Regions from separate parts of the Lysinibacillus irui genome, predicted to be linked through region 1. Evidence: predicted binding sites of a transcription regulator. Region 1 holds the regulator's gene; the other holds the start of a gene.
The links. Region 1 encodes Rex, which represses fermentation and respiration genes when NADH is low (regulators of the CRP and FNR family bind a similar motif). Its sites were predicted from a motif close to TTGTGAAATATTTCACAA; they were not measured.
Positions count from the first base shown of each region.

Region 2: OU989_RS19410 (cytochrome ubiquinol oxidase subunit I) is a predicted target of Rex. The motif match lies at 2,452-2,469, and genes of this name have one in related genera.

Region 1 is NZ_CP113527.1:3,959,404-3,965,523, forward strand. Features, by position in the region: gene tatC (twin-arginine translocase subunit TatC) at 29-853, opposite strand; gene OU989_RS19890 (twin-arginine translocase TatA/TatE family subunit) at 871-1,056, opposite strand; gene OU989_RS19895 (redox-sensing transcriptional repressor Rex) at 1,223-1,858, opposite strand; gene OU989_RS19900 (ABC transporter ATP-binding protein) at 2,110-4,050, shown strand; gene tsaD (tRNA (adenosine(37)-N6)-threonylcarbamoyltransferase complex transferase subunit TsaD) at 4,483-5,499, opposite strand; gene rimI (ribosomal protein S18-alanine N-acetyltransferase) at 5,499-5,951, opposite strand; gene tsaB (tRNA (adenosine(37)-N6)-threonylcarbamoyltransferase complex dimerization subunit type 1 TsaB) at 5,944-6,120, opposite strand, start outside.
Region 2 is NZ_CP113527.1:3,843,878-3,849,997, forward strand. Features, by position in the region: gene OU989_RS19405 (cytochrome d ubiquinol oxidase subunit II) at 1-858, opposite strand, end outside; gene OU989_RS19410 (cytochrome ubiquinol oxidase subunit I) at 855-2,201, opposite strand; gene OU989_RS19415 (diacylglycerol kinase) at 3,183-4,097, opposite strand; gene OU989_RS19420 (thioredoxin family protein) at 4,170-4,733, opposite strand; gene gatB (Asp-tRNA(Asn)/Glu-tRNA(Gln) amidotransferase subunit GatB) at 4,890-6,120, opposite strand, start outside.

The sequences.
Region 1 (6,120 bases):
CCTTTATTTTGGCATCGAGCTTTATTTATTACTGTTGATTGAATTCTTCTATTTGTCTTCTTTGCTGTTCAAGTGCCTCTTCAATCTGACGCTTTTGTTCAGCTTCCTGCTCTTCTTTTAATCGGATCTCCTCAGATTTAAGGTATTTTTTATAACCAATCCGAGAAATCATAATACTAATTTCATACAAAATAAACAAAGGTACCGAAACCATTAAATGTGACGCCAGCTCAGGCGGTGCAATGATAGCAGCACAGACGAATAAAGCAAAGTATGAATATTTACGGATACGTATTAACAAGTCAGGATTTAAAAGCCCAATTCGAGAAAAGAATAATACAACAATTGGTAACTGGAAAAGGAAACCAAACGGTATTGTGAGCTTAAACAAAAATGTAAAATACTCATGTATACCAATGGTTTGCTGTATGTCTAAATCATTTGATAAATTCATCATGAATTTTATGACATACGGGAATAGCAAAAAGTATGAAAAGGATAACCCTGCGATAAACAATAAAAATGAATACGGTATATAGCTTAAGGTTGCTCTTCGTTCTACCTCCCTTAGTCCAGGGCTAATAAACGACCATAATTGATACATTAACACAGGCGATGAAAGAATAAATGCTATTAAAAATACAATTTGGATATAAATTGCAAGCGGTGTTACTACGTCAAATGCATGGAGCTCTATATTATATTTTGCTCCAGTAGCTTGAAGGTATTTTACAAGCGGCTTTGCGACGAAAAAACCGCCAGCCATAGCTAGAACAAAGAAAACGGCAACAATGAACAGCCGTTTTCTTAATTCTTCTATATGCTCAATAACAGTTAGATCTTTTGGATTCATTCCTCAAACATCCTAACTTACTTATCTAGTTCTTTCTTTTTCTTATCATCATCATCTTCGTCTGCTAAACCTTTAGTAGCATTTTTGAATTCACGTAGTGTTGAACCAAATGCCTTACCAAGCTCTGGTAACTTTTTAGGACCAAAAATTAGTAACGCGACAACTCCGATAATAATGAGGCTCATAGGACCAATACCACCCATTACAGCCACCTCCTCTTTATATCCATCATTTTAACGCATAATTCGCCATTTTGCTAACTAATTATATGTGAAAGTTTTTCGTCATTCTCACAGTTTTTACCGCCTTTTATTTACAATTTCTATTTGACAGAAACGGTGAACTACACTTAAAAAATATGTATAATTTTCACTCTTCCTGATTACGAATTAAATAAATAAGCGCTTGCAATTCTACCGATAAATCAATAGTTAAGAGTTGCATTCTATCAGGTACTGTTAACCGCTCTGGTGTAAAGTTCAAAATGCCCTTTGCATCCATTGCCGCTAAGCGATCTGCCATTTTTTGTGCAGAGCGTGGCGAAACGGTTAAAATGGCAAGCTCTGCGCCATACTCCGCATATTTCTCCTCCAATAAATCTGGATGAAAAACAGGAATATTGCTAATCATTTTGCCATCCTTAGGCGCTTTTGAATCAAAAGCTACGACAATATGGGTATTATGGTTTTTTTGAAAATTATATTTTAATAATGCACTGCCCAAATTCCCCACGCCAATTAACGCTACTTTTGTTGTTTCATGCTGATCAAGCGTCTGGCTAAAAAATTGTAATAGATGCTGCACATCGTAGCCATAGCCTTTCTTCCCTAGAGCACCAAAGTAAGAAAAATCACGGCGAATGGTTGCAGAATCTATTTTCATCGCTTCACTCAGTTCCTTTGACGATATACGTTCCATACCTTCTTGTGCAAAGTTTTGAATAAATCGATAGTACAGAGGAAGTCTTTTTGTAGTGGCTTGTGGAATTTTTAATTCTTGTTTCAAACTTTTTCCTCCTTACAATGTACCTCAGTCCATTTTACTTTATATAACTAATAATTTTAATACATTCATCCTGAACTATATACTAAATTTTTGCTTACCCTCTAGTATTTCTCTTTAGTTAACGGCGCTTTTACGCAGCTAACTAAAAAGAAATCGTTTCAATCTTACATGACTGCTAGGAATAAGTAAAGCACCGACATTGCACGTAGATCGTTCATCCATTAAACTAAGGTAGAATTGAGGTGTCAAGAATGATTGTTTTACAGGTCAATCAACTAACAAAATCCTTTCTTGCAGATGAAATTTTAAGTGGCGTTAAATTAGAAGTTCAACACCGTGATCGCGTTGCCTTAGTAGGGCGAAACGGTGCAGGTAAATCGACATTATTAAAAATAATCGCTGGACAAATGTCCTATGATTCAGGCGATATCATTATTCCAAAGGATATTCAGATTGGTTATTTAGAGCAGCATGCTGGATTAAATTCTACACTAACTATTTGGGATGAAATGATGACAATTTTCGAATCACTTTTAGCCCAAGAGCAAACACTACGCTCGCTCGAACAGCGAATGGCTGATCCTGCAGTATACGAAAATCCAACTGTCTATGCGAAAGTTATGTCTGAATACGATCAATTACAACATAATTTTAAGGATGCTGGTGGTTATCAATATGAGTCAGACATTCGCTCAGTACTTCATGGAATGCAGTTCTATCCAGAAGACTATGATAAACCAATTAGCTCACTATCCGGCGGACAGCGCACACGTTTAGCACTTGCTAAGCTCTTGCTTAGTAAACCTGATCTGTTAATTCTCGATGAGCCTACAAACCATTTAGATATCGAAACATTATCATGGTTGGAATCCTACTTAAAGAGCTATGAAGGCGCTATTTTAATTGTTTCCCATGACCGCTATTTCTTAGACCAAGTTGTTTCTATTGTCTATGAAGTATCCCGCCATCGTGTCACTAAATACACAGGTAATTATAGTGCTTATTTAGATGAAAAAGCTAAAAACTACGAACGAGATGTTAAGCTCTATGAACGTCAGCAAGACGAAAAGGCCAAGCTAGAGGATTTTATTCAAAAGAATATTGCTCGTGCCTCCACAACAAAAATGGCACAGAGTCGACGTAAAATGCTTGAACGAACTGAGTGGATGGATTCACCAGACGGTGATGAAAAATCTGCTAGTTTCGGTTTTACTATTGAAAGACAAAGTGGTAATGATGTTTTATCAGTTGATGATTTAACAATCGGCTATAATCTTCCTATTTCTAATGGCATCAACCTCCGAACTTTTCGCGAAGACCGGATAGCGCTTGTAGGTCCTAACGGGGTTGGTAAATCGACATTATTAAAAACAATTGTGAAAGACTTACCACCTATTTCAGGCGATATTCGCTATGGTACAAATGTACAAATTGGTTATTATGATCAAGAGCAAGCCAAGCTCTCAAGCAATAAAAGTGTCTTGAAAGAGCTATGGGATGAATGGCCGCTCATGAATGAAAAAGATGTTCGCACCGTATTGGGGCGTTTCCTTTTTAGTGGAGAAGATGTAGACAAAGTCGTATCCTCTTTATCTGGTGGAGAAAAAGCACGACTTGCTCTCGCTAAATTAATGTTGCAAAAGGCAAATTTTTTAATCTTGGATGAGCCTACAAACCACCTAGACTTAGATAGTAAAGAAGTGCTGGAAAATGCGTTAATCGATTATCCTGGCACGCTTCTATTTGTCTCACATGACCGCTACTTCATTAATCGGATTGCGACAAAAGTTGTTGAATTATCTGGAACTGGGTCATTTGAATATTTAGGTGACTATGATTATTATGTGGAGAAAAAACAGGAACTATTGGAGCTAGCTCAAATGAAGGCAGCTTCTCAACCACAAGTACAGCAAGACCTTCCTGATAAAACTTCCACCTCTAAAATTGATAAAGAAGCAAAAAAACGTGAACGTCAAATTAAACGTTCTATCGAAGATTTAGAAGGTAAAATGCAAGAAACAACAGCTATTGTTGAAAATCTAGAGGAAGCCCTTTGCAACCCTGCTATTTTCACTGACCATGAAAAAATTTCACAGCTACAAAATGAATTAGCCACTGCTAAAGAACAGCATGAGCTATTGGAATTAGAATGGCTTGAGTTGAATGAGGAATTAGAAAATATTAATATGTAATTTGATTTAAGCCATATGCCTTCACATATGGCTTTTTTCTTTACTCCTCTTTATTTTTCATATATATTGGTCAAGTGCTATTTTTCGACAAAAAATGCCCACAGTTTTATACACACTAAAAATCTAGTAATACCAACATATCAACAGAGTTTTCCACATTGTCCACAACCAAAATTTATTTTATCCACATATATTCACGTAAAAAGAGCTACTATATATTGAATAATCACAAGTTATGCACAAGTTATCAACATTTTGTGCATAAGTACGCGTGTTCGCTATTTAGTTCAGTACTTTACCTGTGGATAATTTTCTGAAAAATTTGTCAATTAAACTTAAATAGTACCTATTCTCTTAGCATCATTCTTATATTATCTACATATTTTCGACAATCAAAAAGAGATATCTAAAAAATAGATACCTCTTTCATCTCTACACCCAGGATTTTAATTCCATTCCTGGACGTCCATTCATCGTTAAATTTCCTCTAACGCCCGCTTCCAACATTGGCATAGCTGCAGCACCAATCATCGCCGCATTATCCGTACACAATTTAAGTGGTGGTACAAAAAACGGAATACCTTCCTTTGAAAATACAGCCTCTAATGAAGCACGCAAGCCTTTATTCGCGGCTACACCGCCTGCTGCAATGACCTGTTTCACTCGATATTGTCGAGCAGCTCGCAACGTTTTAGCAGTTAATACTTCTACAACACTTTCCTGGAAGCCTTTTGCAACAGCTGCGGGTGAAATGTCTTCACCTCTTTGATCCATATTATGTTTATAATTAATGACGGCTGATTTTAAGCCACTAAAACTAAAATCGTAAGAATCCTCTTCTAGCCATACCCTTGGAAATGGAACAGCCTCTTCGCCCTCATGAGCAAGCTGATCAATACGTGGGCCACCTGGGTAAGGTAAATTTAATACACGTGCCACTTTATCATAGGCTTCTCCAGCTGCATCATCTCGCGTTTCACCAATGACCTCGAAAGAACCATGTTCCTTCATATAGACAAGCTCTGTATGACCACCTGATACGACAAGTGCTAATAAGGGAAATTCCATTGGCTGAACGAGTGCATTTGCATAAATATGACCCGCAATATGATGTACACCAACAATCGGCAAGTTGTTTGCAAAAGCAAAAGCCTTAGCCGCATTAATGCCAATCAACAAGGCCCCTACTAGACCAGGACCCTCTGTAACAGCAACCGCATCTAAATCTTCTGGCTTTAACTTAGCTTGTGCTAATGCCTCTTCTATCACCATTGTAATTTGTTCGACATGATGACGTGAGGCAATTTCAGGTACAACGCCACCAAATCGCTTATGACTTTCTATTTGAGAAGCAACCACATTCGATACGATTTCATGTCCATTTCGAATGATTGCTGCTGCTGTTTCATCACAGCTCGATTCTATTGCTAATATCAATCCATTTTTCATTATAAATTCACCCACATGACAAGGGCATCCTCCCCGTTATCAGTATAATAGCCTTTACGTATGCCACCATCTTGGAACTGTAGCTTGCGATAAAGGTTTTGCGCAATGCTATTTGTCACACGTACCTCTAAAGTCATAACTTCCATTCCGTGTAAACGAGCTATTTGCATCGCCTCACGCATTAGCCCCTCGCCTATCCCTCGGCCACGTGCTGCTTCTATAACAGCTACATTTGTAATTTGGGCTGCATCTATAACCATCCACATGCCACAAAAACCAATAATAGTGTCATCTGCATCGATGGCTAATACATAGTGTGCATACTGATTTTCATGTACCTCATAGTAAAATGAATCTAGTGTCCATGGCACAGGAAAAGAAGCCACTTCAATTTCATAGACTGCAGGTACATCATCAGAGACCATTTTACGATAAGTTACAGTACTACTCATGTTCCTTCTCCTTCTGTTCTTTCAGCCAATTTGCCTCTGCTTCCGCAATACGTTTATATTGTGGGACAAAGTGATGGGTAGCTTCAACACTTGGAAGTTCCATTTTAGTCGCAACACGAATTACTTCCGCCGCTCGTGGCAAGTCAAGACTAAATGGTGCACGTACTGC
Region 2 (6,120 bases), 120 kb from region 1:
ATACAGTAAATATGGATATTGCGCAATACCATACGCAAAGAAAGCTACTGCAAATTGAGCTATAAGAAGACCAACTGCGAGACCGTATTTTTTACGCATCGCAATGAGTATGACTGTGATGATAAATAAAACAGCTGAAATCGCAAACATCCACCATAAATTAACCATGTGGCTAAAACTTTCTGGATTGATGGATTTCATTTCATACATAATGCCAAGTGCACTAATCATAAGCGGTGCTGCCCACACAAGTGCATATTTTCGCATCAGTTTTGTTGCTTCTTTGTCATTTGCTTTATGGGCATACCAAGTTAAAAATACAGCCGATATATACAATACAGCAGCAATACTTAGTACTACGATGCTCCATGCAAATGGACTTGTATATAAAGTCCAATAGTTTAGCACAGGTTGCCCTTCGACTAGATCAACATAGCCTCCACCCGCAATGGCAAAGACCACAGACAAGGAAGCGGGAATTAATAAACCTGCCACACCATATGTCAGTGTATATCCTATATGTCCTCGTGTTCCATAGGATTCAAAGGCATAGTAGGAGCCTCGAATTGCCAATAGTACAAGTGAAATACTGACTGGTACAAGTAAAATCGTTCCGTAATAAAAAGCAGTTTGCGGGAAAAATCCTACGATTCCTACAAAGAAGAATACTAAAAAGACATTAGTTACTTCCCAGACTGGCGATAAATAACGTTTAATAATATTTGTTAAAATGTGATTTTTACCAATAAGGAGACTATAGGCGTTAAAGAAGCCAGCACCAAAATCAATTGATGCGACAATCACATAGCCAAATAGAAAAATCCATAATACTGAAATACCTAATATCTCTAACGTCATAGAATGTCACCGCCTTTTTCAGAGTGACGATCTTCAATCTCACGTTCGATTGGATTCTTTTTAAACATTCGTACCAATACAACAATACTTCCTACAGCTAATACAGCATAAACACCTGCAAATAATAGCATCATTAAATCCACATGATCACTCGTAGTAGCTCCTTCTGGTGTACGCATCAAACCATAAAGTATCCATGGTTGTCGTCCCACTTCTGCAAGCCACCATCCCGCTTCAATGGCGATGATGGACAGTGGTCCTCCCGCTACAATAATCCATCTATACCATCGTGAATGAATAAACTGCCATCCCCGTGCCTTCCCTACAACATAAAGTAATGAAACTAGCACCATAAACATACCGATGGAAACCATGATATCGAAGAGATAATGAATATAGAGTGGTGGTAGATCCTCTTCCGCAAATTGATCTAAGCCGATTACCTCTGCATTAGGATTAAAATGTGCAAGAATGCTTAAAGCATACGGAATTTTGATTGCATATTTTACTTCTTCTCCCTCTAATACACCAAATAGTACAAGAGAAGCTTTCCCTTCTGTTTCAAAATGCCATTCTGCTGCGGCTAGTTTTTCCGGTTGATATTCGGCTAAGTATTTTCCTGAAAAATCTCCAATGACAGCTGCTGCTATAGAGAAGATCAAGCCAATTTTCATTAATAAAAGTAATGATTTTTTATGGTATATATGCTTAGAACCTTTTAGCATTCTAAATCCTGCAATAGCTGCTAGCACAAATGCCGATGTCATATACGCTGTGACAAGCACATGTGCCACCTTTGTCGGCATGGCCGGGTTAAACATTGCAAGAAAAGGTTGAATATTAACAAGCTCACCGTCTACAATATCGAATCCTCTCGGCGCATTCATAAAAGCATTAACGATTGTAATGAATACAGCTGACATCGATGCTCCCACAGCAACAGGGATTAACAATAGCATATGCTTTTTCTGACTATCAAAGCGGTCCCATGTATATAAATATATGCCCAAGAAGATTGCCTCAAAGAAAAATGCAAACGTTTCCATAAATAGTGGTAATGCAATGGTTTGACCAGCTAACTGCATAAAGTTAGGCCACAATAAAGAAAGTTGTAAGCCAATGGCAGTCCCCGTTACCACACCAACTGCCACAGTAATAACAAAACCACGCGCCCAACGTCTTGCCATTAAGATATAATGCTCATCATTCTTTTTATACCCAGTCCATTGTGCAATCATAATCATTAACGGGACACCCACACCAATCGTTGCATAAATAATATGGAACGATAATGTTAACTCCGTTAAGGCTCGACTCCAAAAGACTGCTGATTCATTAATCATCTCATTGCCCCCCTAACTTCCAAATATTCTTCCAAGAATGGAAAGTAGCATAATAATTGCAACACCAAAGCTTAGCCATATAAGCTTCTTTTCTTGTGACTTATACAAAGGCAACACTTCCTTTCCCTTATCCATACCCCCATTTTCCACTATTACAACGAAAAAAACCTTAATAACGGCCTGAAATTTCAGCCTATTATTAAGGTTTCAAATTTTGTTCAAGTAATATACGCACATTCGCCAAACATTTTTCTAAATTCATTCACAATTCCAGTTCTAAATGATAAAACCGGGATTTCAATGGATTTTATTCTAGTTAGGGAAAATGGATAGAATGGATTTTCAGGAATTTTCTTGCTTCGTAAGTTTCTTTTGATTGTATATTGAAGTTAATTGGGGTGAGCTTTCTTTTGGAGCGGGTCCTATACTTTTATGAGCGCTTTTGGTTTCCTTATGAGCGGGTGCCACACCTTTTTGAGCGCTTCCGGCTTCCTTTCGAGCGGGTGCCACACCTTTTTGAGCGCTTTTGCCTTCCTTTCGAGCGGGTGCCACGCCTTTTTGAGCGCTTCCGGCTTCCTTTTGAGCGGGTGCCACACTTTTATGAGCGCTTCCGCCTTCCTTTCGAGCGGGTCCTACACTTTTATGAGCGCTTCTGGCTTCCGTTCGAGCGGGTGCCACACCTTTTTGAGCGCTTCCGGCTTCCTTTTGAGCGGGTGCCACACTTTTATGAGCGCTTCCGACTTACTTTTGAGCGGGTCCTACACTTTTATGAGCGCTTCCAGCTCCAGTTCGAGCGGGTCCTACACTTTTATGAGCGCTTTTGCCTTCCTTTCGAGCGGGTGCCACACCTTTTTGAGCGCTTCCGCCTTCCTTTTGAGCGGGTGCCACACTTTTATGAGCGCTTCCGGCTTCCTTTTGAGCGGGTGCCCACACATTATGAAAAAAGCTCATCCACACTATACTGGATGAGCTTTATAATATTTAAATTCGGTCTTCTTCTCGAATATCAGCAAGAGGAACAAAGATTTCAATGTGACGCTTCAGGTTTTCAAATGTAGCAGGTGCGTCACCGCCATATTCGCCATCTAGGTTGAGATGTACCTCATTTTCAGTTGTCACTTTGACGACACTAGCTTTTTTGTAAATGACGCGATCATCATTCAGGTGCTCGCCTCTTAAGGCCATCGCAGCTAGTTGAATAAACTCTGGGAGGCTTACTTTTTTTAGTACTAGCAATGTAAAGTATCCATCATTAATGCTTGCATCAGGTGCTAGTTTTTCAAAGCCTCCAACTGAATTCGTTAATCCACATAGGAACATCATGGCATCACCGTCAAACACTTCGCCATCATATTCGATGCGCATGTGCGAGGCCTTAATTGAAGGGATCATTTCTACTGCCTTTAAATAATAAGCTAACTGACCAAGCATCGTTTTCATTTTACTTGGTACTTCATATGTTAGCTCCGTAATGCGTCCTCCAGCAGCAATATTGATAAAATAGCGTTCACCATTTAATAGACCCACATCAACAGGTAATGTGTCGCCTTGAATAATAATGTCTACTGCCTCATCAATATTTCGAGGAATATGCACGGCACGGGCAAAATCATTTGTAGTGCCCATCGGAATTAGACCAACTTTCGGACGGTTTTCAAATGGACTTACACCTGAAACAACTTCATTTAATGTGCCATCTCCACCAACTGCGATGATGATATCAAAACCGCGTTCTACCGCATTTTTTGCTGCAAGCGTTGCATCACCCTCACATGTTGTTGCGTGACAGGATGTTTCATAGCCTGCTACCTCTAGTTTTTCCAACACCTCTGGTAGATGTTTCTTAAACACTTCGCGTCCAGATGTAGGATTATAAATGATTCTTGCTCGTTTCATAACATACCTTCCTGCTTCATAAGATTCTATTTCATTCAACGAATTATACGTCGAAATGTTGCCATGCTTTTGTTATTTTTGTAAAGCGTTTGTTACCTGCTTTTTAAAATCCTCATAGACATACGTCCAGTATGTTTGATTCGAAATGTTTTCCTCTCGAATTTCTGCATATAAGGCTTTTTGAGCTTCTTCAAATGCTGGATCTTCCTTATCAGGTAAGCTCGCACGTTTTGTTACTACTAGTTCTTGTAATTCAGGTGCACGTGGTCCCCATTTGCCAATAACCTCACCTGCATCATCTAATAGCAAGTAAATTGGGATCGCACGACCACCATTTGTTAGATAACGGTCAATAAGTTCTGTATCTGCATCACGGAAAACAGTACGCATCTCTAATCCTGCTGCTTCAGCAACACGACGAATAATTGGATTGTTTAACATTGCATCTCCGCACCAGTCTTCTGTGATTGTTAAAATTTTTGGTTGTTTGTTCTTTAACAATTCGATAAAACCATCATTTGTTGGCACTTCAAAGCCATCATAAATACGAAAGCTCTCTTCCTTCAGTGTAGACATATTGTCCATATATTGTTGTATTGAAATAGCTTCATTGAAATATTGTTGTTCTGTTTTCATTGGCTCGTCCCCCTTATTATTATCTATTCTATATTTTGCTATGAATACTCTTTTTAAACAACTATTAAGTATCGTGAATTTCAAATTTGTTACATTTATTAAAATTAATAGCCGAGGGAGCAAGAAGCTCTCTCGGCTATTATGTTACAACGAGTATTATCGTTTGGCAATTTCTTGTTGTAATAATTTATTAACCATTGGTGGATTGGCTTGGCCTTTTGTTGCTTTCATAATTTGACCAACTAAGAAGCCAATAGCACGATCCTTACCATTTTTGAAGTCTTCGATAGATTGAGCATTGTTATCTAAAACCTCTGTTACGATAGCTAGTAATGCACCCTCATCGGAAATTTGAACTAACCCTTTAGCTTTTACAATTTCCTGTGCAGAACCACCTTTTTCAACTAATTCAGCAAATACCTTTTTACCGATCTTAGAAGAAATTGTACCATCAGAAATTAATTTCACCATCTCAGCAAGGTTTTCTGGTGTTAATGCAGTATCTTTTAAGTCTTTTAATTCTGCATTTAAGTAAGCAGAAACATCACCCATTAGCCAGTTGGCAGATAGTTTTGCATCTGCACCATTTGCTACCATTGCCTCGAAGAAGTCTGAGATTTCTTTAGAAATAACAAGCACACCTGCATCATATGGTGTTAAGCCTAATTCTTCAACGTAACGTTTTTTACGTGCATCTGGAAGCTCAGGAATTTCAGATTTTACACGCTCTAACCATTCGTCATCAATAGAAAGACGAACTAAGTCTGGCTCTGGGAAGTAGCGGTAATCATCTGTTCCCTCTTTAACACGCATTAAAATTGTTTTACCTGTTTTTTCATCAAAACGACGTGTTTCTTGCTCAATCACGCCACCTGATAATAATACATCTGCTTGGCGTAATTCTTCATGCTCTAAACCACGACGAACATAGTTGAAGGAGTTGAGGTTTTTAAGCTCTGTTTTTGTTCCAAACTCTTCTTGACCATAAGGACGAATAGAAATGTTGGCATCACAACGAAGTGATCCTTCTTCCATCTTACAGTCAGATACTTCTGTATATTGGATAATTGATTTTAATTTTTCAAGGTAAGCATACGCTTCGTTTGGTGTACGAATGTCTGGCTCTGAAACGATTTCTACTAGTGGTGTTCCTTGACGGTTAAAGTCAACTAATGAATGATCACCAGCATGTGAAAGTTTACCAGCATCTTCTTCCATATGAAGACGTGTAATACCAATACGTTTTGTATAGCCGTCTACTTCAATATCAATCCAGCCATTTTTACCGATTGGTTTATCAAATTGTGAGATTTGATAAGCTTTCGGATTATCTGGATAGAAGTAGTTTTTACGGTCAAACTTTGTTTCTTGCTCGATTTCCATGTTA